Regions from separate parts of the Peribacillus sp. Hz7 genome, predicted to be linked through region 3. Evidence: riboswitches for the same ligand, from Rfam matches in the RefSeq annotation. Region 3 holds a riboswitch; each other region holds the start of a gene.
What was found. A riboswitch is a leader RNA that binds a small molecule or an ion and turns the genes downstream of it on or off. The one in region 3 is predicted to bind cyclic di-GMP.

Region 1 (4,635 bases), on a different contig from region 3:
AGAGGGAAAATAAGATATAGAAATGTATCTTTCGGTGAACGTTTTTTCATCTTGATATAGTAATGAGCAATGACGGATAGATTCACAAATATAAAAGCTGTTAATGCTCCAAAACTAACAAACATGACTGCTGTATCCAGATTAATGAATACCGCTGATAATGAAATCGTTGCTATAAATAAAATATTAGCAACAGGTGTTTTGTATTTCGGATGCAGTGTTGTAAACAATTTTTTCGGTAAAATAGATTCGCGTCCAAGTGCGTAAAGGAAACGACTCACACTCGTTACAGAGGAAACACCTTGAGTAAAGGTTGCGATGATTAAGACCATGATGAACAATGAACTAAGCAAGTTACCGCCAACAAGCTGAACAAGGCTGTATGCCGCATTATCTGGATTTGCAAAAGCAAAATCCGGATACGCAATTTGCGTTAAATAAGAAATTGCCATATACATCGATATAGCTATTAGAATAATCAGAAATATTGCTTTAGGGACTGTCTTTTTAGCATCAATTGTTTCTTCCGCCATTGTTGTAACAGCATCAAAACCAAGAAAACAAAAGCAGATTAAAGCAGCACCTGAAAAGACAGAGCTGAAGGCTGTGTCACTACCGAAGAAAGGAGTAATGGAGAAAAGTGAATTGGCTCCTGTCTCACCATTTAAAATATCTTTTACAATTAAAATACAAAACAGAAGAATGAAACCGATTTGAACGAGGACAGAAATCCCGCTTATACGTGCCGCAGATTTAATACCGACAATATTAACGACAGCAAGGAGAACATTCATGATGATAATCCAAACAAACACGGGTACGGCAGGAAATTCTGTATTCATGAAGATACCAAATGTGAGTATGGCAATAATAGGAGAAAAAATATAATCCATCAACAACGCCCATCCAACAAGAAAGCCAGCTTTCGAATTAATAGCTTTTTTCGTATACGTGTAAGCTGATCCCGCAATAGGATAGGCTTTTACCATGCGACTGTAACTGTACGCAGTGAAGAAAATAGCAATAAAAGCAGTCAAATAGGCGGCCGCCATCATGCCATCGGCAGCTTCATGTGCAACACCATAGACAGTAAAAAAGATCATTGGTGTCATCCAAGCTAGCCCCATAAAGACTACCTGATGCAATTTAAGTGATTTAATCAAGGTTGTGTTTTTACTCATATTATCCACCCTCTTTTCTGAATTTGGTACGGAAAAACAAAAAAGCCCGGGAGAATTTTATAAAAAAATTCTCCCGGGCTTTTTTCCCTCCGTGTATACAGCATATAAGCTGTACGCTCCCTCTCGGACCAGACGTTTTTCAACCGGAACCCTAGACAGCATTTTCGTTATCGATTGCAAGAATCAGAACCAATATACTATTGATATTTCAAGTATATGTAGATGAGGATAGTGTTTCAATAACAATGTAAGATTTCATGACATAGAAATATAGTTAGATTTTATATATTCTAAGTACGTCTTATCACCATGCACTTCTGACTAAAACATCTGGAGAGATAAAAAAAACACCCATTTGAAATGGATGTAGACTAATACAAATTAATAAGGATGTTATTTAGGTTACCAAAATGAGGTTTAACAATGTAGTCCTTGGCGCCAGCCTTTAACGCTTCGATTACTAATGGCTGTGAACCAAGTGCCGAGCACATTACAACCTTTGCACGTTGATCAAAGCAAATAATCTCTTTTAAAGCTTCGAGGCCATTAACTTTGGGCATCGTTACATCCATCAACACAATATCCGGAGAAAGCATCTTATATTTTTCTATCGCTTCTAGACCATCTTCGGCTTCCGAAATAACGGTAAAATGATTTGGGTTTAACTCTCTTTTTAATAACGTTCTCATAAAAAGAGAATCATCCACAAGCAAAATAAACTTCTTCAATAATAGAAATACCTTTCTTTAAAGACTAAGGCAAATCAGGAAAATGCCACTTTATTTATTATAATTATACAGGAATAATTCCTGGCAACTCGGCCACCATGGCAAAAATGCTTTAGGCCCGTAGCTTTGCGTCTCTTACTTTCGTAAAATTTGCCCCAATAGGCATAATAACATATTTAATATGAAGGATTAAATATAAGATAATAGTCATAAACACCTATGAATCACTAATAAATTTGTGGATAGGTTATTTTGCTTTAATTTTTTGATATTCGTTTAATAAAATATCTAACTCTTGACTGGATTTAATCGTGTCGGGATGGCCAAGTCCTTTTAATTTTCCTACAACAATCATACGAGTTCTTACAGCGTCAATTCTATATTCCAGCTCTTTAAGTGATAAAACTTTCATTTTCGCAACTTAACTCCCTATTCATTTTTAACAAAAAATAGAAAACATAGGCAACAGCCATCATTATAAACGATGATTCATAAAATAATAAGGGGTTCGACAGTTAATCTGTTGATACGACAAAATCTTTACAAATGAACATACCATTCAAAAAGAAAAATGAGTCATTCACACAGCAATGAGCTTTTTCATACAGAAAATCTACAAAAGAGTTTGATTCTCGCTATTCTATTAACTGATATCCGGAAGTATAATTTATAAAAATGAAGAACGTTCGTTAAGGGGGACCATTGGTGAAAGAATGGACTATGCAATTATTTGATTACCATGTATGGGCTAATGATAGGTTAATTCAACATTTAAAAGGTCTTCCAGAGGAAGTTTTTCTTAACAAAGTGGATAGTGTTTTCCCTACCATTGCTGAAACCTTTGGTCATATGATAGCAGTGGATGAACTATGGTATTTACGGATGAAAGGAAATAGTTTGCAGCAAATTGTATCCAAATCATTCACCACAATTGAGGATACTGTAAAGGCATCTACTGTTTTACATAATGAGTTGAACTACCCACCACTTAGCTAAAGCTTGAAGTGGGGGATTCCTGCGAACACCAGTGTATCCACTAGTTATTTAGCAGGCTAACCCTGTCGCACCGACAGTTAGCAGTACAGACGGCTTATTAGCCTCCTGCGCGGTGTTGCTATTTTGTACGTTGAACTCGCCACACGCCCTACTCTGCTTGGTTTTCGCTACTTCGGTGCGTGTGGCGGCGATTAGAACGTTGAAGATTTTACGCGACAGACGTTTTTCCTGTCACAACCTCCTATCTTCAGTTTTCAAAGAACAACTTACAGGAATATCCCACCATACAAACAAGTGTTTTGGCTACCGCCAACCGACATTCATCTCCCACCTACTCATTGGGCTATTGCCCTTCATATTCCTTGAGGATGGGAGTCTTCTGTCGGGAAAAGATAAAGAATTTTCTTATCAATACGAAAGATGTTGAAGATATAGTTGGTTATCAAAATACGAAAGGTGACCAATTTAACAACAAAATCGCTGAAGTCGTTCAACATATAGTCAATCACGGAACCTATCATAGAGGAAACATTGCTGCAATGATTAGACAGATAGGGTATGAGGGCGTATCAACCGATTATATTTTTTATTTAAGAGACAAATAAGCGTATTCAACATACTCCCACGACTAAAATCCCCTTAATAGGTTTTCTCGCCGCTATAAAGTAGATTGTTCTAAAGACATGTCTCAGCGGCTGCTATCTACTATTGGACCAGCTATTATTATTTTAGTTAGATAAACAAATTCTTGATTAGTAAATCAAACAAAACTTCAGTTCTATTATGATTGGAGTTTTGTTTTGGCTTATTTTCACCTCTGCTCCATAAAATTTGACGTTAAAAAAAGAACCAACGAAACGTTGATTCTTTTTTTAACCATTTGGTTTTTGTACCTTTCCCTTTAAGAAAAATTTATAACAAGCGTCTATCTGCTTAGATATTTTTTGCCAAAACCCCTTATTATTATTTACTTCTTCAAGAGATTGTTGAGCAGCTAATAAATGATCCATCATATAAGAGACTTTTTCTGCTTCCATTTCATGATGCATTCTTTGTGATTCTCTAAATTCCTCCATGCTTTGCCTCAGCTCATACATTTCATGAATTAATTCAGCATTCTGCTCTTTTAGTCTATTTTGGTGCAATCGAAATTGTTCATTTTGTTGAACTAAGAAACTAATCAGCTTCTTAACATCCGTAAGCTCATGGTTGATTGAGACCAATGATGTATCCTCTAAATCCATAGTAATTGTTCTCGGTATACCACGTTCCTCCAGCTTCGTATTCACTTCTTCTCTTTTAAAACCTTCAGCATAAAACTGCCTGATTAATCTTAATTTCTCAATTTCTGAAGCATTAATCCGGTAACGATTATGCTCCTTTTTAAAATTCAAATATTCTTCATGTTCGTGTAGGTACCGTTTTAAACTATTCTCAGGGATCTCCGGAAGCGCCTCTTTCAGTTCTTTCATTGTTAAAAACTGATTTATCAACGTTTTCAGCACCTTTCTTGGTTTATCAACCACCCAACCACCAACATAACAACCACGCTATTATAATTCTATTAAGCCTTCTCTTTTTCCTTCTTTACCCAGTTGTATATTAACATTCTCTCATAGTTAGGCAAAAAAAAATAGCCCCTGCTCTGGGGCTATCTTTTTGCCTGGCAACGTCCTACTCTCACAGGGGGAAACCCCCAACTACCATCGGCGCTGAAGAGCTTAACTTCC
Region 2 (4,635 bases), on a different contig from region 3:
TTTTAAGTTGGTTTTTGTTACCTGAATCAATTTTAAATAAAACGATACGTGAAGTATTTGCTTCCATGTTTTTTTATCAAAACTGGCAACTAGCTTTTTCGAGCACGGATTATTTAGATTCTAGCCAAATGAAAACACCTGTTGAACACTTTTGGGCCTTGTCTATACAAGGACAATTTTATATGATTTGGTTTTTGATATTCACTTTCATTTTATTGTTAATAAAAAAATATAAAGTAACTAAAGTTAAAACATTAATCAATACTATTTTAGGGATATTATTTGTTTCTTCTTTTATATACTCAATCTATTTAACGAATATCGATCAACCATGGGCTTATTTCATTACGATGACACGTGTGTGGGAATTTACTTTAGGTAGCTTGCTTTGTATCAATTTATCATCAATTAAGGTAAATAAATATATTGCTACAGTAATAGGTTGGCTTGGATTAATCGGTTTAATTTTAACTGGAATAGTTTTCAATGTATCTGAAATGTTTCCGGGGTATATTGCTTCATGGCCAATGATTTGCGCATTATTCATTGTTTTGTCTGGTACACAAGATACAAAATATGGTGTCAAACGCTTTTTAGGTTCATCTGTAATGGTAAAGCTAGGCGGAATTTCTTTTGGGATTTATTTATGGCATTGGGTATTATTAGAGTTCTATCGTTATAATGTCCAAGAAACTCCAGGAGCTATCGTTGGAACTCTTATTATTATTTCATCCATTATCTTATCTTTTTTAATGACACGATATATAGAAAAACCAATTCGAGGCTCAGCTAACAATAAATCATTTAATAGACTTGCGATAATGGGTGGTGTGAATATACTCTTAATTGGATCTCTTTTGATGGGAGTATATATAAGCCAATCTAAACTAGAAAAAGAAATAACCTATGAAAATTATCCAGGAGCGTTAGCGGTAAAAAATCCTAATGATGTACCTGATCAAGAGCCGATACCGACATTTTCCAACGCTTTTAATGATTTACCACAAGCGCATTTGGATGGCAGTAATCAGGGTTTAGAAGATAGTGACTTAAAAATAGGGGAATATGGCAAAACTGAAAATTACGATGCTACAATTGCCCTGATTGGTAGTTCCCATTCAGAACATTGGTTAGGTGCAATATTACAAGCAACAAAAGATTCTAATTATCGTGTATTGAGTCTGACTCGTTCAGGTACACGGTTTTCAACAGGTTATTCGGATGATGAGTTGAAAGGTATCTGGGTCAATAATGTTCTGGATTATCTAAAGAATGCAGATGTAGATCTTGTCGTTGCTCAAGCTACAGCTTCTGATACGTCTAAAAATAGAATCCAACAACAAATGGTTGATCAGCTGCAGTATGTTAAAGATGAATATGGTATGGAAGTGTTAGCTATTCGTGATGACCCAAGATATAGTTTTAATGTGTTGGAATCATTAGAAACAGCCGGAATAGAAGAAACTGCAAAAAAAATGAACTTAGCAGATAATCAGAAAGACGAAAGTTTTTGGAGACAATTTGAAAATGAGAATAAATCATTGCATAAAATTGACTTAACAGATTATTTTAAAGTAAACGGTAAATTCCAGCCTGTTATTGGTAATGTTGTGATTTACCGAGATAATAGACATTTAACCAATACTTATTCTGAAAGTTTCGGACCTATTTTTGAAGAAAAAATCAACAAGATACTCAAAGATGAATAATAGGGTTCTCTGCAGCATAGTCAGGATGCTGGGAATTTGAGATTAGGCTAAAGTTTAAAGCGATGAAGTACGAAAGAAAAGCTCTGGAAGAGAATGAACTGCACCCCAATTGGAGGTGCAGTTTTTTATAGCTTGAACTTGACGAAAAATATGAATCTTTCTTTATATTTAACGAATCCAAAAGATACAGGTTTTTATGTAGAAGTATTTAATCAAAACAGTTCAGTTTACCAATATTTGTACACAGAATATGGGACTGGAAAACTTAAAAATATTAGTAATCTTAATTTAAAAAAAGGTCTTTACTATATTAAAGTTCGACATAACAAGGGCGAGGACAAAAAAGTTCCTTACACGTTAAAAGTTATCCAGAGGGATACAACATCACCTGTCACTCCTACTGTTAATAAAGTAACAACTAAGTCTACGAAAGTAACCGGAAAAGCAGAAAAAGGTGCAACAGTTTATGTGTATAGAGGCAGTACAAAACTTGGTCAATCGGTTGCCTCGAGTTCTTCAGGCAGCTATTCTGTGAAAATTGCCAAGCAAAAGAAAGGTACTAGCTTAAACGTTTATGCAAAAGATAAGGCTGGTAACAAAAGTCGAACAAAAACAATAAAAGTTCAATAGAAAAGGTAAATGTTATTCCCTGATAAAGAAAGCCAGCTATCTAAAGAGATAGGTGGCTTTTTCATTTATAGGAAATGTCACAAAAAAGTAAATATTATTCAGACTATGAGAAGAAGGAACTGTTTAATTTAAAAATTTAAAACCGATAAAATAAATGAAATCTATATTAAAAGGTACAATCAAGGAAACTTGATGTCACAAAGCTATCGGGGCTAAGGGTTATAATCTATGCCAGCCAGCTGCCGTTATCACAAGGGGGAGAAGGTAATGAAAACAAAATGGTTTTCAAAGATTTTAGCAAGTTTAGTAGCAATCACTCTAGTCTTTGGTTCTGCTTCATTTGCGAGTGCGAAGGGATCCGACAACAAAAAAACAGAACAAAAGAATCCAGTTAAGAAAGAAGAAAAGTCTTCTAAGAACAAAGAGAAAGAAAAAGAGAAAAAGGTTGCTGTGAAATCTAAAACTGGTAAAACAGTTGAAAAACGTCTAAATACTATCGATTCTTCAATCCAAAAGATTACGAAATCTATTAATTCATACTTTGATGTAAGTGAAGATGGAACAGCTGATAAAGAATTAAGTAAAAAAACAGCATCTAAAAAGTACAATAGCTATAAAGGGAAACTAAAAGCCGAAATCAATAAGCTTCGTGCTATTGATAAACAGTTGGCTTCTTATAAGAAAAAGCGTAAGGTGAGTACTTCTGAGTTCGATGCTTTAGAAGAAAAGTCTAAAGAACTTCAAAAAGTAGCTGCAGATGAGATTGAACGAGTGAAGTCTTTAGTGGAACAGGTTTCTACTCCAAAAACGGAAAAGGAAACAACACCAACAGAATCAGATGAAACAACGAATGGATTAGAAGAAACAACACCAGCAGAGTCTGGTGAGACAACAAATACACCGGAAGAAACAACACCAACAGATTTAGGTGAAACTACAACTTCAACAGAATCAGCGGTTTTAAGAGGAGTGCTTGTCACTCTCTAAAATTTATTGGAGTTTTTATGTAATAAAAAAGGAGAGTCATCATTTGAAATAATGATCACTCTCCTTTTTGTATAGGCTCAGTTTTGGAATGGTACAGGCCAGAAGGTCATTTGTCTGAAACAAATAAGCATACCTTTAACATATCGCTGAAGTGTCCGCCATATGAATAGGGTAAGACAACAGTGGAGGGGGCCTCATGATGTTAAATGCCATTTCTGATAAGCTGTCGAAGTGGATTAATCGTTACTTGCCCGATGCCTTTGTTATTGCAGTATTGATGACATTACTTGTTTTCATACTTGGTTATATTAGCACGCCGAAAAACCCTCTTGATCTTATTCGCTCCTATGGTGATGGTTTTTGGGTTTATTTAGCTTTCACGATGCAAATGGTGCTGTTATTGATGACAGGGATGGTACTTGCTTCTGTTCCGTTTATTAGAAAAGGGCTAGAGGCATTATCGATAAGAGCCAATACAGCGAATAAAGCCTACCTTCTTACATTTTTGATATCAGCGGCTGCGTATTATATTAATTGGGGATTAGCTGTTGTCGTGGGAGCCATTGTAGCGAGGGAGGTAGGTAAACGAAATAAACAAGCACATTTTCCATTATTGGTCGCTTGTGCTTATGCGCCGACCGCTTTGTACACAGCGGGTTTATCCAGCTCTATCGGACTTACAGTAGCTACCAAAGGCCATTTTTTAGAAGATACAATGGGGATTATTCCGACATCTGAAACAATCTTTCATTCAGGAACGATTATCATTTTCCTTGCTTTATTAATAACGATGCCTCTCTTTATTTTACTTATGGCTCCGAAACAGAATATTATATCGTATTCACCTCCTACCAGAGAAAAAAGTGATCAGGAGAAAAGTTCTGAGATAGAAGAGTCTACTCCGGCTATTTATTTAGAGAAAACGAAAGTGTTAGGCATTTTAATTGGATTGATTGGAATTATATATGTTATCGTGAAGTTTTCAAGTGAGAAAGATTTAAATCTAGATATTATTAATATGTTCTTTTTATCTCTCGGTTTACTATTTCATGGTTCTTTACGGAATTATGGTGAAGCATTTAAGGAAGCAGCTAAATCTATATCCCCTATTATTTTGCAATTCCCTTTTTATGCTGGAATTATTGCTGTATTAGGAAGTTCAGGGTTAGCGGAGAATATTATTCAGGCCATGGTTTCTATTTCAAATAAAGAAACTTTCGCTGTATTTACTTATTGGACAGCAGGATTAGTGAATATGTTGGCCCCGTCAGGCGGAGGGCAGTGGGCTTTACAAGGACCTTTGCAAATA
Region 3 (11,535 bases):
TCACACAGATGAAAGTCATGCAACCGACGATAACAACATCGACAAAAACGTCGATGTAAATATCTATGTAGATGTCGATATTGATATAACCATCAACGCAGTTTACTAAAAATGAGTCCATAAACGGAGAGGGGGAGCGTGAATTTAATCTGCTCTTTTATATTCCATTTCAATAGCTTTATCTGGAGTAGAGTCAGGAAAACGCGGATTTACAACACTAAGAAAGTTTCACCCCATAAAAAAAGTCGATTTCCTGTAGTATGGTTGAAGAAGAACAGCCTATTTGCTATGAAGAAATGCTGTTCTTCTTATGTTGTATAAAACAGAAAATAGTACAAATTTATTTTACATAATGTTTTTTAAAATCTGGGTGAATAGAAAATTTATGGCGTAAATTCACGAGATTCTCCCCAAAACTTTCCTCTAAAAGTTCTCTGTGTTTCTCCATAATTTCCATAAGATACAAATCATGAATCATGACTTCTGTAATTGGCATTACTAAACCTACATGCCTTGTCCATGCTGCACGGCTATCTTTACCCAGCGAGACAATACCTGCTACTACTTCTGAATCATCTCCACTAATAACAAGCCATCGTCCACCATACTCCGCTGTAATTTCATGACCCATATAATGGAGATAAACATTTGCAAAATCAGAGAAGATTTCCCCATAAGCAATAATCGTTACATTAACCCCTCTTTTTGCTGCCAGTCTTAGTTCAGACTCCAATTCTTCGAATTCTTCTTTCCAAACCTCTAAGAGAATTCTTTTTTTAGCAGATAATATACAAGCTTTTATCTTTTCGAGTATTTCATTGCGTCCCGTGATATTCCAGATATTTTCACGGTCATTTGCAGAACGTTCAAACTCTTCTAATGATTTTTCTGCCAATTCAAAGTTTTCTTCCGCCTTCATTCGGCGGCTTTTAATTAGCTCCTTTGCAGGAATAGGCGTATATTGTGGCGTGTTTCCAGGACTAACCAGAATATCTCCTCGCATGGCGAGACTGTCCAGAACTTCATAAATTCTTGAACGTGGTACACCGGAATTTTTTGCTACTGCATAGCCGGTTAATGGCGATTCTTCCAACAAAGTAAGATATGCTTTTGCTTCATATTCGGTAAAATTTAGATTTTTTAATATTTCTAAAATGTTTTCTTTCATAAGCCCTCCAACATAATATTAGTCGCTACCTTAGTAACTAATATTTTATCAAAATCTGTTGATTATTTCCAAATGATTCTGATATACTCACATAAGTAGTTACTTTGGTAGTCACTATTAGAAAAGGAAAGGAGAAACAACATGGATAGCTTACTAACATACATTTCAATTGCTGCAATGATGGTTGTTATACCAGGAGTAGATACTATGCTCCTAGTGAAAAATACGCTCAGCTATGGTCCAAAAGCTGGACGTTATACGGTTCTCGGAATGGCAACGGGACTTTCTTTTTGGACGCTTATTGCTATTCTTGGGTTATCGGTTGTCATTGCAAAGTCTGTAATTCTTTTTAGTACAATCAAATATTTGGGAGCTGCTTACTTAATTTATTTGGGTATAAAAAGTTTTTTTGCTAAAAGTGCGTTTTCTTTAGAGGAAATTCAAGCACAAGCGAATGTACCTACCAATTCTTCAAGTCGGCATAATAAAGAGTGCTTTATGCAAGCATTACTTAGTAATGTTCTTAATCCAAAGACTGTTTTGGTTTATATAACTGTCATGCCTCAATTTATCGATTTGAACGAAAATGTAAATCAGCAATTGATTGTGCTAGCATCAATCCTTACTTTACTCGCTGTATTGTGGTTTCTAACCCTTGTTTATGTAATTGATTACGCAAAAAAATGGTTGAATAACTCCAAATTCCAGAAAGTATTCCAAAAATCAACCGGCTTAATTTTAGTAGGTTTTGGCATAAAGACAGGAATTTAAATTAATTTCCTAACACATAATTTGATTCTCTCCGTTCAGAAAAGTGAACGGTTTTTTCTATTTAGCATCTTTTGTTTCTAACGTTCAAATAACATCCTTGTTCAATTAACCTGTCCGTTCGTTCAACAAGAAAATCAACATTGTTCTTTAACAGAACCAAGAATAAAAGTGAATTGATATGGAAGAGAAAACAACGACTATAAAATCTATGCAACTTCACACAGATGAAAGTCATGTAACCGACGACAAAAACATCGATGTAAATGTCTACGTAGATGTCGATGCTGATATAAACATCAACGTAGTTTACTAAAAATGATTCCATAAACGGCGGGGTAGAGTAAGGAAAATGCGGATTGACAACGCCAAGAAAGTTTCACCCCATAAAAACTTGACCTTTAAGTAATGCGTTCATAATTCAGGAAAATCTGAAGGGATTTTTACCACGTAGAATAATATTGATATGCAAAAAAACATTGGATGCAATAAACCCCAGTATCATAGAGTATGGGATTAAAAACCATGGGAACCCATCTAAAAAAAGCAGAAAAGACACCGCACTACCTACAAGTACACCGAATAATGAATAAACAAAAAATCTTCCTTTATAATTCTTAACTATATATGTATCTATGATTAGAGAGATCGGTATACCAATAAATATATATATCACTGATAAATAAATAAGTCCGAAAAAGAAATTTTCATAGAAAGAGTTATATGTAAAACAAGAATAAAGGAAACTAAACGTAATGGTAGATAATATAGCAGTTATAAACCTGTTTATAAAAAGAGACAAAACTCTACTCCTTTCCAGTTTTAAAGTTCTTAAAAATAAGCGTATTATGTATAAAATATATCATATTCATACACGTCCTTGTTCCACTAACTGCCCTATTAGTAAAGATGAAAGTCATGTAACCAACGATAACAACATCGTCAAAAACATCGATGTAAATATCTATGTAGATGTCGATATTGACGTAAACATCAACGTATTTTGCTAAAAATGATTCCATAAATGAAGGGGCGAGTAAATGTAATCTACTCTTTTATATTCCATTCCAATAGCCTTCTCTAATGATTGTTTGAAATTCGAACTTTACTTAATCATCATGGAGAAGAAGATTACTGAAACGTAAACATCGATATCGACGTCGATGTAGATATAAACATCTATAATGACATAGACATAAACGATGATATAGAAATAATCGCAGAAGAAAACAATATAAAAAGAGCACGCGCATCCTTTGATCTACCAAAAGAACTAAAGATACAAGCACTCGTCCCCCAAAAAGCTTGCAAGAATTATCTTTTGGGAAAAGTCGATTTAACTTTTTAGCAAATAAATAAGCGTATTCGAGAACAATCTCGAATACGCTTATTTTTTTAAATGTTGAATAAGTGCTTACGATTTAAAAACAGGAACCTTTTTCAGAACAACACCAACCGGAATCGCTATACAAATTCCGACAACAATCTGAGTTAGGTTTCCTGGAATAGAGGCCAATGGTGCAATCCAACTACCGTATAGAACCCCTTCACAAACGTAATAACCTGCTAACATCACAGGAACTGACAGGATAGTACCTAGTAGATTAAAAGCAACACTTGTACCATTGCGGCCATTTGACCAAGCAATTTTTCCAACTATATATCCTTGTAAGCCCCGAACCACAAAGGTAAAAGGCGCCCACAATGTCCAACCAGAAACTAAGTCGAATAACCCCATCCCAATAGCACCAGCCATAGCTCCTTTTTTAGGACCAAACAAGATGGAAGCGATAAACAGCATAGCTGTTCCAAGATGAACCAAACCGCCATTTGCCGCAATCGGTAATCGGATGTTTAAAAAGAATGTAGCCACGAATACGAGTGCAATTAACATGGCTGTTAGAATCAAATCAAAAGTTTGTGTGCGCGATCTTGATTGTGTTTTTTGCATAGTCATAAATCTTCCTTACTTTTTTGAATTTACTGATAACCTTAGCAAAAGACTGACGTTTTTAAAAGTATCACTTTTCAACAAAACGTAGGGGTCAGTTTGTAGAAAAACCGGGGATCCAAGTGTTGAACTATGATAGGATAAAGCTAATTTTAAAAGATTTGAGTCTAGTTAAAGGACAGCACTAGATCTGAAACAGAATAAATCATACAAGAAGACAGAAAATTAAAAATCTCCTGTTGTTCCCATATCCTAACAATATTATAATGACAAGAGCAAACTTATTGAAAAATACGGACGCAAAGCTACGGGTCTAAATTTGTAAAAGGCTGCTTCTCTTAGAAGATGGCTTTTTTATATTGACAATTTAATGAATAACAATAAATGGAGAATGTAAATGAATATCAATTATATTGCCAACCTATTAAGAAATCATAAAGATATAGAATTCACAAAAAAAATAATTGATAGCGTAAGTGCATCCATTTGGTACAGGGATTTAGAGGAAGGTTCTCTTTGGGTTTCAAGTGAGAATGCCAAACTATATGGGTATACACAAGAGGATTTTGAAAACAATTCTGAGTTATGGAAAGATTTTGTTTTTCCAGAAGACATGGATATAGTTCAAAATCACATAAAAACGTTATTATCGGGCAGACCGTCTGATATTGAATATAGAATTATTCGTTCCGATGGAGCTATGAGGTGGATCCAAGAGAACACCCATATTACGAAAAATGATCAAGGAAAGGTCATTTTAATTACAGGAATCGTTTTTGATATTACCGACCGGAAAATGACAACGATACATTTAGCGGAAAGCGAGGAACGGTATCGCCATCTGATTGAGCTGTCACCCCACGCTATTTTTGTGCATCAGGAAGAAAGATTTGTCTACGCGAACCCGGAGGCACTAAAGATGCTGGGGGTAAATCATGAGAATGAGCTTTTGGGTAAAAAAATTCAAAAAATCATGGTGCCTGAAGACATAGATAGATTGCAAGATCGCCTAAAAAGGCTATTAAGGGGAGAAACTCTTCCTTTTTGTGAATATAAACTAAAAAGGTTAGATGATAGAGTAATAGATGTAGATTGTAATTCGGTGAGGATACCGTTTAACGGAAAACCAGCTGTTATGGTAATCGGGAAAGATATTACGGAGAAGAAGAAACTCTACAATCAACTAAAAGATAACAAACAACGATATGAATCACTCATTGAGTTTAATGCAAATAGTGTCTACTCATTAGATGTAAACGGGTATTTTACCGACTGTAACCATATTCTCGAACAAATGTCTGGCTACAGCACAGAAGAGATTTTAAAGATGCGTCTTCTGGACATGGTCAAACCTGAAGAAAAAGAACAGGTAAAAAAACGGTTCGATTTAGTAAAAAAAGGGACTCCTCAAAATTTTAGAACTACAGCTTATCACAAAAATGGTTCTCTCATTTATTTAAACACCTCCATTGTCCCTATTATAGTAAACGGACAATTTGATGGTGCATACGGTATATCACAAGACATAACGAAACAAGTAGCAACAGAAAAACAAAATGAATACATGGCCTTCCATGATTATTTAACCGGTTTACCTAACCGAAATATGTTATATTCACGTCTTTCAAATGAGTTAACCGCTGCTGCTGAAAGGAAACAAAGCCTAGCTATATTAATGATTGATCTTGACCGTTTTAAAGTCATCAACGATACATTTGGACATAACATGGGTGATCTTCTATTGAAAGAAGTGACGAAACGTTTGAAGTCATCTGTATATGGCAACGACCTCATTTTCCACCAAAGCGGGGATGAATTTATCATTGTTTTAGCAGATGCCGACAGAACAGTTGCTTCAAAGGTTGGCCAACGAATTCTTGATGTTCTTGCTGATCCGTATAAGATAAAAAGCTATGATATGTTCACGTCTTCGAGCATAGGGATTAGTCTATTTCCTGAGGACGGAAATACCGTCGAGACATTGATTAAACATGCGGATTTTGCCATGTATCAAGCAAAAAAAGCAGGTAAAAACAATTATAAGTTTTACTTTTCAAATGAGCATGAATTCAAGCCATTGCAAATCGAAGTCGATCTGTATAAAGCGATAGAACGTGATGAGCTGCTGTTACATTATCAACCAAAACTTAATCTGAGAACGGGTAACATTGTTGGCGTAGAGGCTTTAATTCGTTGGAATCACCCGAAGTGGGGAGTGATATCACCGGCAACTTTTATTCCTATTGCCGAAGAAACTGGATTAATTATCTCTATCGGAGAATGGGCTCTCTATACTGCATGCAAACAACATAAAGCATGGCAGGAAAAAGGGTTCTCACCGTTGATGGCTATTAATTTATCAGCTAAGCAATTCGCTCAATCTAATCTCGTTAACACAATTACCACTATTTTGAAAGAGACAGGGCTTGAACCTCAGTATTTGGAACTTGAAATTACCGAAACTATGGCCACGGGCATTGAACATACCATTTCAACCTTGCAGCAGCTTAAGAGTCTGGGTGTTCATATCAGTATTGACGACTTTGGAATGGGATTCAGTTCTTTAAACTATTTAAAACAATTCCCTGTCGATACATTAAAAATTGACCAATCCTTTGTCCAAGAACTTTATAACAACCCAAACGATGAAACGATTGTAAAAACCATCATTGCGATGGCCCATAACTTGAACTTAAATGTGGTAGCAGAAGGAATTGAAACGAAGGAACAGCTTGTATTTCTACAGCAGCATCTATGTGATGAAGGACAAGGATACCTCTTTAGTCAGCCACTGCCTGCACATGAACTAGAGAACATACTCCAACAAGTCCAACAACCCATAAAAGAATATGGAATTTCTCAAGATATGAACGAGCAAATATGGGAAGAAGAACTATTACAAATAGCAAAAAAAGAACTACAAGATACCGTTCGTTTACAGCAGGGAATGATTTTGAAGTTTAAAAAAATCAATAATCAATTTATTCATACACTGTGTGATGGAGAATTATTGTACCGAATAGGATTAATCCCCTTTCAAGTGGTCGGAAAAGCTTTGCATGATTTTCTGCCTATTGAGCTCGCAGCAAAAAGGATACACTATTACCAGAGAGCATGGGAAGGAGAAGACCTTGTTACGTATGAGGGCATGATGAATGGCATTCATTATCTTGCTAGTTTGCGCCCTATTAAACGAGGGGGAGAAGTGGTAGAGGTCATTAGTTCATTTGTTGATATAACAGCACGCAAAAAAGCCGAGGAAGCTTTACAAAAAAGTGAATACAAATATCGTCTTATTGCAGAAAACATGACCGACTTAATTTGTTTGTTCAATAGGGACGGACAAATTTGGTATGCATCCCCATCACACGAAACCGTACTTGGTTTTCCACAAGAAGAATTTGCAGGAAATAAAATCCTGGATAAAATCCATCCAGAAGACGCTGCGCTTGTAAGAATGAAATTTGACGAGATTATTAAAAGGAAGTCTCCTGCCCAGGTAGAATTTCGCTTCTTACACGCTAATGGGAATTGGATATTAATTGAGTGTGTAGGTACGCCTGTTATTGGGGAAAACGGTAAAATGGAGCACATGATTGTGGTAGGAAGAGATATCACAGAAAAAAGACATGCAGAAGAACGGCTATCAAAGTCAGAGAAATTAACCGTAGTAGGGGAACTCGCGGCAGGTTTCGCCCATGAAGTAAGAAACCCTCTTACCTCTATAAAAGGACTTATTCAGCTAATACAGCAAGGAATCATCAAACAGGAATTCTTTGAGGTTATTTTGGATGAATTTAATCGTGTTGAGGAGATTATTAAAGAGTTTCTTAACCTAGCTAAACCACAAGAGATTCAATTAAAGAAGAGTGATCCAAAGAAAGTACTAAAAGATGTTACAACACTGCTGGAACCAGAGGCCCATTTACAAAATGTGCAAATATATCAACAGATTGAACCAAATATTCCACCTATTATATGCGATCCAAACCAACTAAAACAAGTGTTTATTAATCTCATTAAAAATAGTATTGAAGCCATGCCTAACGGGGGTTCTATGAATATCCAAACCATTAAAGAGGGACCAAATGTATTAATAAGCATCATTGATAATGGAGTTGGGATTAATGAAGAACGTCTCAGAAAATTAGGAGAACCTTTTTTCAGCAACAAAGAGAAGGGAACGGGATTGGGCTTAATGTTATGCTTCAGGATTATCAATCAACATAAAGGCTCTATCACATTCAAAAGTAAAGAAAATCAGGGCACAACGGTTGAAGTGAGGCTGCCTCTTTCTTAAAGAAATAATAATCATGATCCAAAGAAAAAATGAAGAATGGTGAAAATACGAGCATCTGCTTAAACACTGGCAGATGCTCTTTCAACAAATGGAGGAACGGTAGATTTATCATAAATTGATAATGATCCTGTCAGAAATGTATATGTAAATATAGATATCAACATCGATATCGACGTCGATGTTGATATAAACGTCAATAATAACATAGACGTGGTTATAGATAATAGCAGAGACCGCGTTTGTCCTCTGCTATTACGACCTCCTGCTGGCTCTTCCGTTTCCTTTTGATCCGGCATCCCAGGGCTCATGTGAGGCAAGGAGCGATGGCCATATTCACTGTCACTGTCAATCTCAACAAATCATGACCATCTTGAAGGAAAAGGAGTAAAAAAGAATAGAGAAAAAGCGTAATTTTTTCAGTGCCTCCCTAAGCCAACTGTCTTTTTTTTATTTTGTTAAGTTTACGAAAACCGCAGGCAAAATAAAAGCCCAGAAAATACGTATACTAGACAAACGTCTATCCCTTTTTAAATATGGACACATACACTACTTTTGAAACAATGTGAGGGGGAGACGAAAAATGGATAGACAATTCTTTGGCATGGGGTACGGAATGTATCCAGGTTACGGTATGGGATATGGAGGTTATCCTGGTTATGGGATGGGATTTGGAGGGTATCCTAGCTATGGCATGGGCTATGGCGGTTATCATGGATATGGTGGCTATCCTTTCCACCACCATCATGGATTCCATCATCATCACCACGGATTCCATCACGGGTGCGGTTGTTAACAAATTGGTATTTTACTTTAATAAGATACATGAAAAGTCGATTTTAGGATCGACTTTTTTTAATGTGTAAAAAAGTGTGTCACTCACTCATCTCTGACATAACATGAAGTAACCCATCTAAGTACCTCCTTAACACAAATAAGGAGTGATTGTATGTCTGGATTTGCTTGTGGTAGCGGAGGTTTCGCCTTTATAGTTGTGTTGTTTATCCTCTTAATCATCGTTGGAGCAAGTTTCTGCGGTGGAGGAGTCTGGTAAACATAAAAAGCCGACCTTATTGGGTCGGTTTTTTCATGCGTTACTTGAGAACTTTTCTTAGCTTTATTTTCAAACCTGAGAGGAGTCCCCGTTAAAAACGTGTAACCTCTCAGATAAGGCACCAAATAACTTATAGATAATTTTTTAAACGGAAATACCGTGGAAGTCCCCCCAGCTTTCTTGTCTAGCAAACTGAGGATAGGCGGATATAAAGTTAATAATGATTGGAGCTTGATCTAGATTAGGGTATGCGTCGAATAAAAACCTATCGCCATATCGAATAGCTGTTAACGCAAGGGGTAATTCACGTCTAAATATTTCATTACGTTTGGCTGATACACTTTGGTTATATTGTCCTTGATCGATATATACATAAACACAATAATATAAGGAACTACCATTTGATTTCCATTCACTTAATACTTCATCTCTCAGAGGATTGATTTTATCCCAGGCATAATGAGTTCCAATTGTTAAAAATAGATCGCCCGTTAAATCAGAGTGAGTTAGTGTGTAACGTCTTGGAAAAACAGGCTCTGTAGCGGTAACACCATCCACGTATCCCACAAAAAGTTTTTCTGGATTGACATTGCTCAAGCAATCAACTCCAATTTTTTCTATCACTATATTAATTTTCATTTTAGTATGTGTTAAACAAGGCTTCGTTGCCCCTTACCTCATTTAATAAATTTTATAATTGAAGTTACTCTCTTACTACAAGAACTATACAGCTAGAACTATGAAGCTTAAAACTGTTTGATCGATAAAACCCCATACATTCATACCAAAGTTAATTATCAATAGGATAAATCCTAACGAAATAAAAATGGACTGAACGATAAAACTGTTCAGTCCATAAATATTTATCTTACTCTATTTAAGTGCCCTATAATGGAAGATTGTACAACAATAATTTTAACTAAATAGTTGTATATGAATTTATACAAAATACTCCTTACTAAATATTTGCCTTGCCTTCGCTTTTATCCAGCTGAGCATTTACCGGTTGTATTTTATCCGCAGGCTTTTTCGACCAATAAGTGGCAATAATCGGACCGGAAATATTATGCCAAACAGCACCAAGAACACTAGGTAAAGCAGCTAATGGTCCAAAGTGTGCAGTGGCTAATGCTACTCCTAAACCTGAGTTTTGCATGCCGACTTCAATAGCAATAGCTCTTCGATTACTTTCATCAAGCCCTAATGCAAGAGCTGTAAAATAACCAAGCAGCAGTCCAAACGCATTGTGAAGCATTACAGCTATAAATACAAGGAATCCAGCTGTAGCGAGGCTATGTGCATTCCCCGCGACAACAGCAGATACAATTATAATGATTGCCACAACTGATATTAAAGGGATAACAGTAATACTTTTTTCAACAACTCTCGGAAGAAATTTTCTAATAAAAATACCCAAGATGATTGGAAGAATAATTACTTGAATGATTGAAAGAAACATAGCCTTCGGATCTACAGGCATCCATTTACCTGCAAGTAAAAGTAATAATGATGGTGTTGCAATCGGTGCCAATAGCGTCGAAAAAGACGTCATTGTGATTGATAAAGGTACATTTCCTTTAGCAAGATACACCATGACATTTGAAGCAGTCCCCCCTGGTACACAACCGAGAAGGACAAGCCCTGCAGCCAATTCCGCCGGCAAGTTCATGATATAGGCAATCAAGTAGGCTGAAAGCGGCATGATAATAAATTGAGCACAAACCCCAATAATGACTGGAATTGGGTTCGTTAAGATTAGTTTAAAATCAACCGCTTTCAACGTCAGCCCCATACCAAACATAACAATGCCTAGTAAAATAGTAATATATCCACCAAATACTAAAAAGGGAGTCGGAGCTATAAAGGCAATAACGGCAATACAGATAACCCATACAGCAAAATATTTTCCAGCTATCGTACTTATGGCTTCTAAAACTTTCATACAATGTCCCCCTTATCTTTTCACTTTTATAAGTTTATTTGGATTGAAAAGAGTATCAGGGTCGAGTGCTTGTTTAATTTTTTCCATCACAAGCAACGCTTTTCCATGCTCTTTCTCTTGATATTTCTGTTTGCCCACTCCGACACCATGCTCTCCTGTACAGGTTCCCCCACGTTCTAGCGCATACATCACAATCATTTCATTAAATTCATTTGTTCTTTTTATGTCATCAGCATTGTCCATATCAATCATCAGAAGAACATGGAAATTACCATCACCAACATGGCCTACTATGCCTCCAGGCAACGCTAACGTATTCAGCGACTCTCTCGCATGCTCAATCGCCCCAGCTAAC

Region 1: it holds a riboswitch for cyclic di-GMP, as region 3 does, so the genes downstream of both, ACE199_RS22625 (response regulator) here and ACE199_RS21985 (PAS domain S-box protein) in region 3, are expected to answer to the same signal.
Region 2: it holds a riboswitch for cyclic di-GMP, as region 3 does, so the genes downstream of both, ACE199_RS13390 (hypothetical protein) here and ACE199_RS21985 (PAS domain S-box protein) in region 3, are expected to answer to the same signal.

What each region holds. Positions count from the first base shown of each region.
Region 1 covers NZ_JBHHJV010000038.1:50-4,684, reverse strand. Annotated here, with positions in the region: gene ACE199_RS22630 (APC family permease) at 1-1,181, opposite strand, end outside; guanidine-I (ykkC/yxkD leader) riboswitch at 1,250-1,347, opposite strand; gene ACE199_RS22625 (response regulator) at 1,553-1,909, opposite strand; cyclic di-GMP riboswitch class I at 1,990-2,074, opposite strand; gene ACE199_RS22620 (aspartyl-phosphate phosphatase Spo0E family protein) at 2,157-2,321, opposite strand; gene ACE199_RS22615 (DinB family protein) at 2,615-2,905, shown strand; gene ACE199_RS22610 (DinB family protein) at 3,274-3,510, shown strand; gene ACE199_RS22605 (hypothetical protein) at 3,778-4,377, opposite strand; rRNA gene rrf (5S ribosomal RNA) at 4,567-4,635, opposite strand, start outside.
Region 2 covers NZ_JBHHJV010000008.1:195,846-200,480, forward strand. Annotated here, with positions in the region: gene ACE199_RS13380 (acyltransferase family protein) at 1-1,709, shown strand, start outside; gene ACE199_RS13385 (Ig-like domain-containing protein) at 1,842-2,339, shown strand; cyclic di-GMP riboswitch class I at 2,502-2,586, shown strand; gene ACE199_RS13390 (hypothetical protein) at 2,607-3,326, shown strand; gene ACE199_RS13395 (short-chain fatty acid transporter) at 3,526-4,635, shown strand, end outside.
Region 3 covers NZ_JBHHJV010000033.1:7,085-18,619, forward strand. Annotated here, with positions in the region: gene ACE199_RS21970 (TrmB family transcriptional regulator) at 341-1,168, opposite strand; gene ACE199_RS21975 (homoserine/threonine efflux transporter) at 1,310-1,939, shown strand; gene ACE199_RS21980 (ECF transporter S component) at 3,351-3,887, opposite strand; cyclic di-GMP riboswitch class I at 4,152-4,244, shown strand; gene ACE199_RS21985 (PAS domain S-box protein) at 4,285-8,187, shown strand; gene ACE199_RS21990 (hypothetical protein) at 8,768-8,980, shown strand; gene ACE199_RS21995 (YjcZ family sporulation protein) at 9,134-9,238, shown strand; gene ACE199_RS22000 (staygreen family protein) at 9,383-9,835, opposite strand; gene ACE199_RS22005 (bile acid:sodium symporter family protein) at 10,197-11,180, opposite strand; gene ACE199_RS22010 (FAD-binding oxidoreductase) at 11,193-11,535, opposite strand, start outside.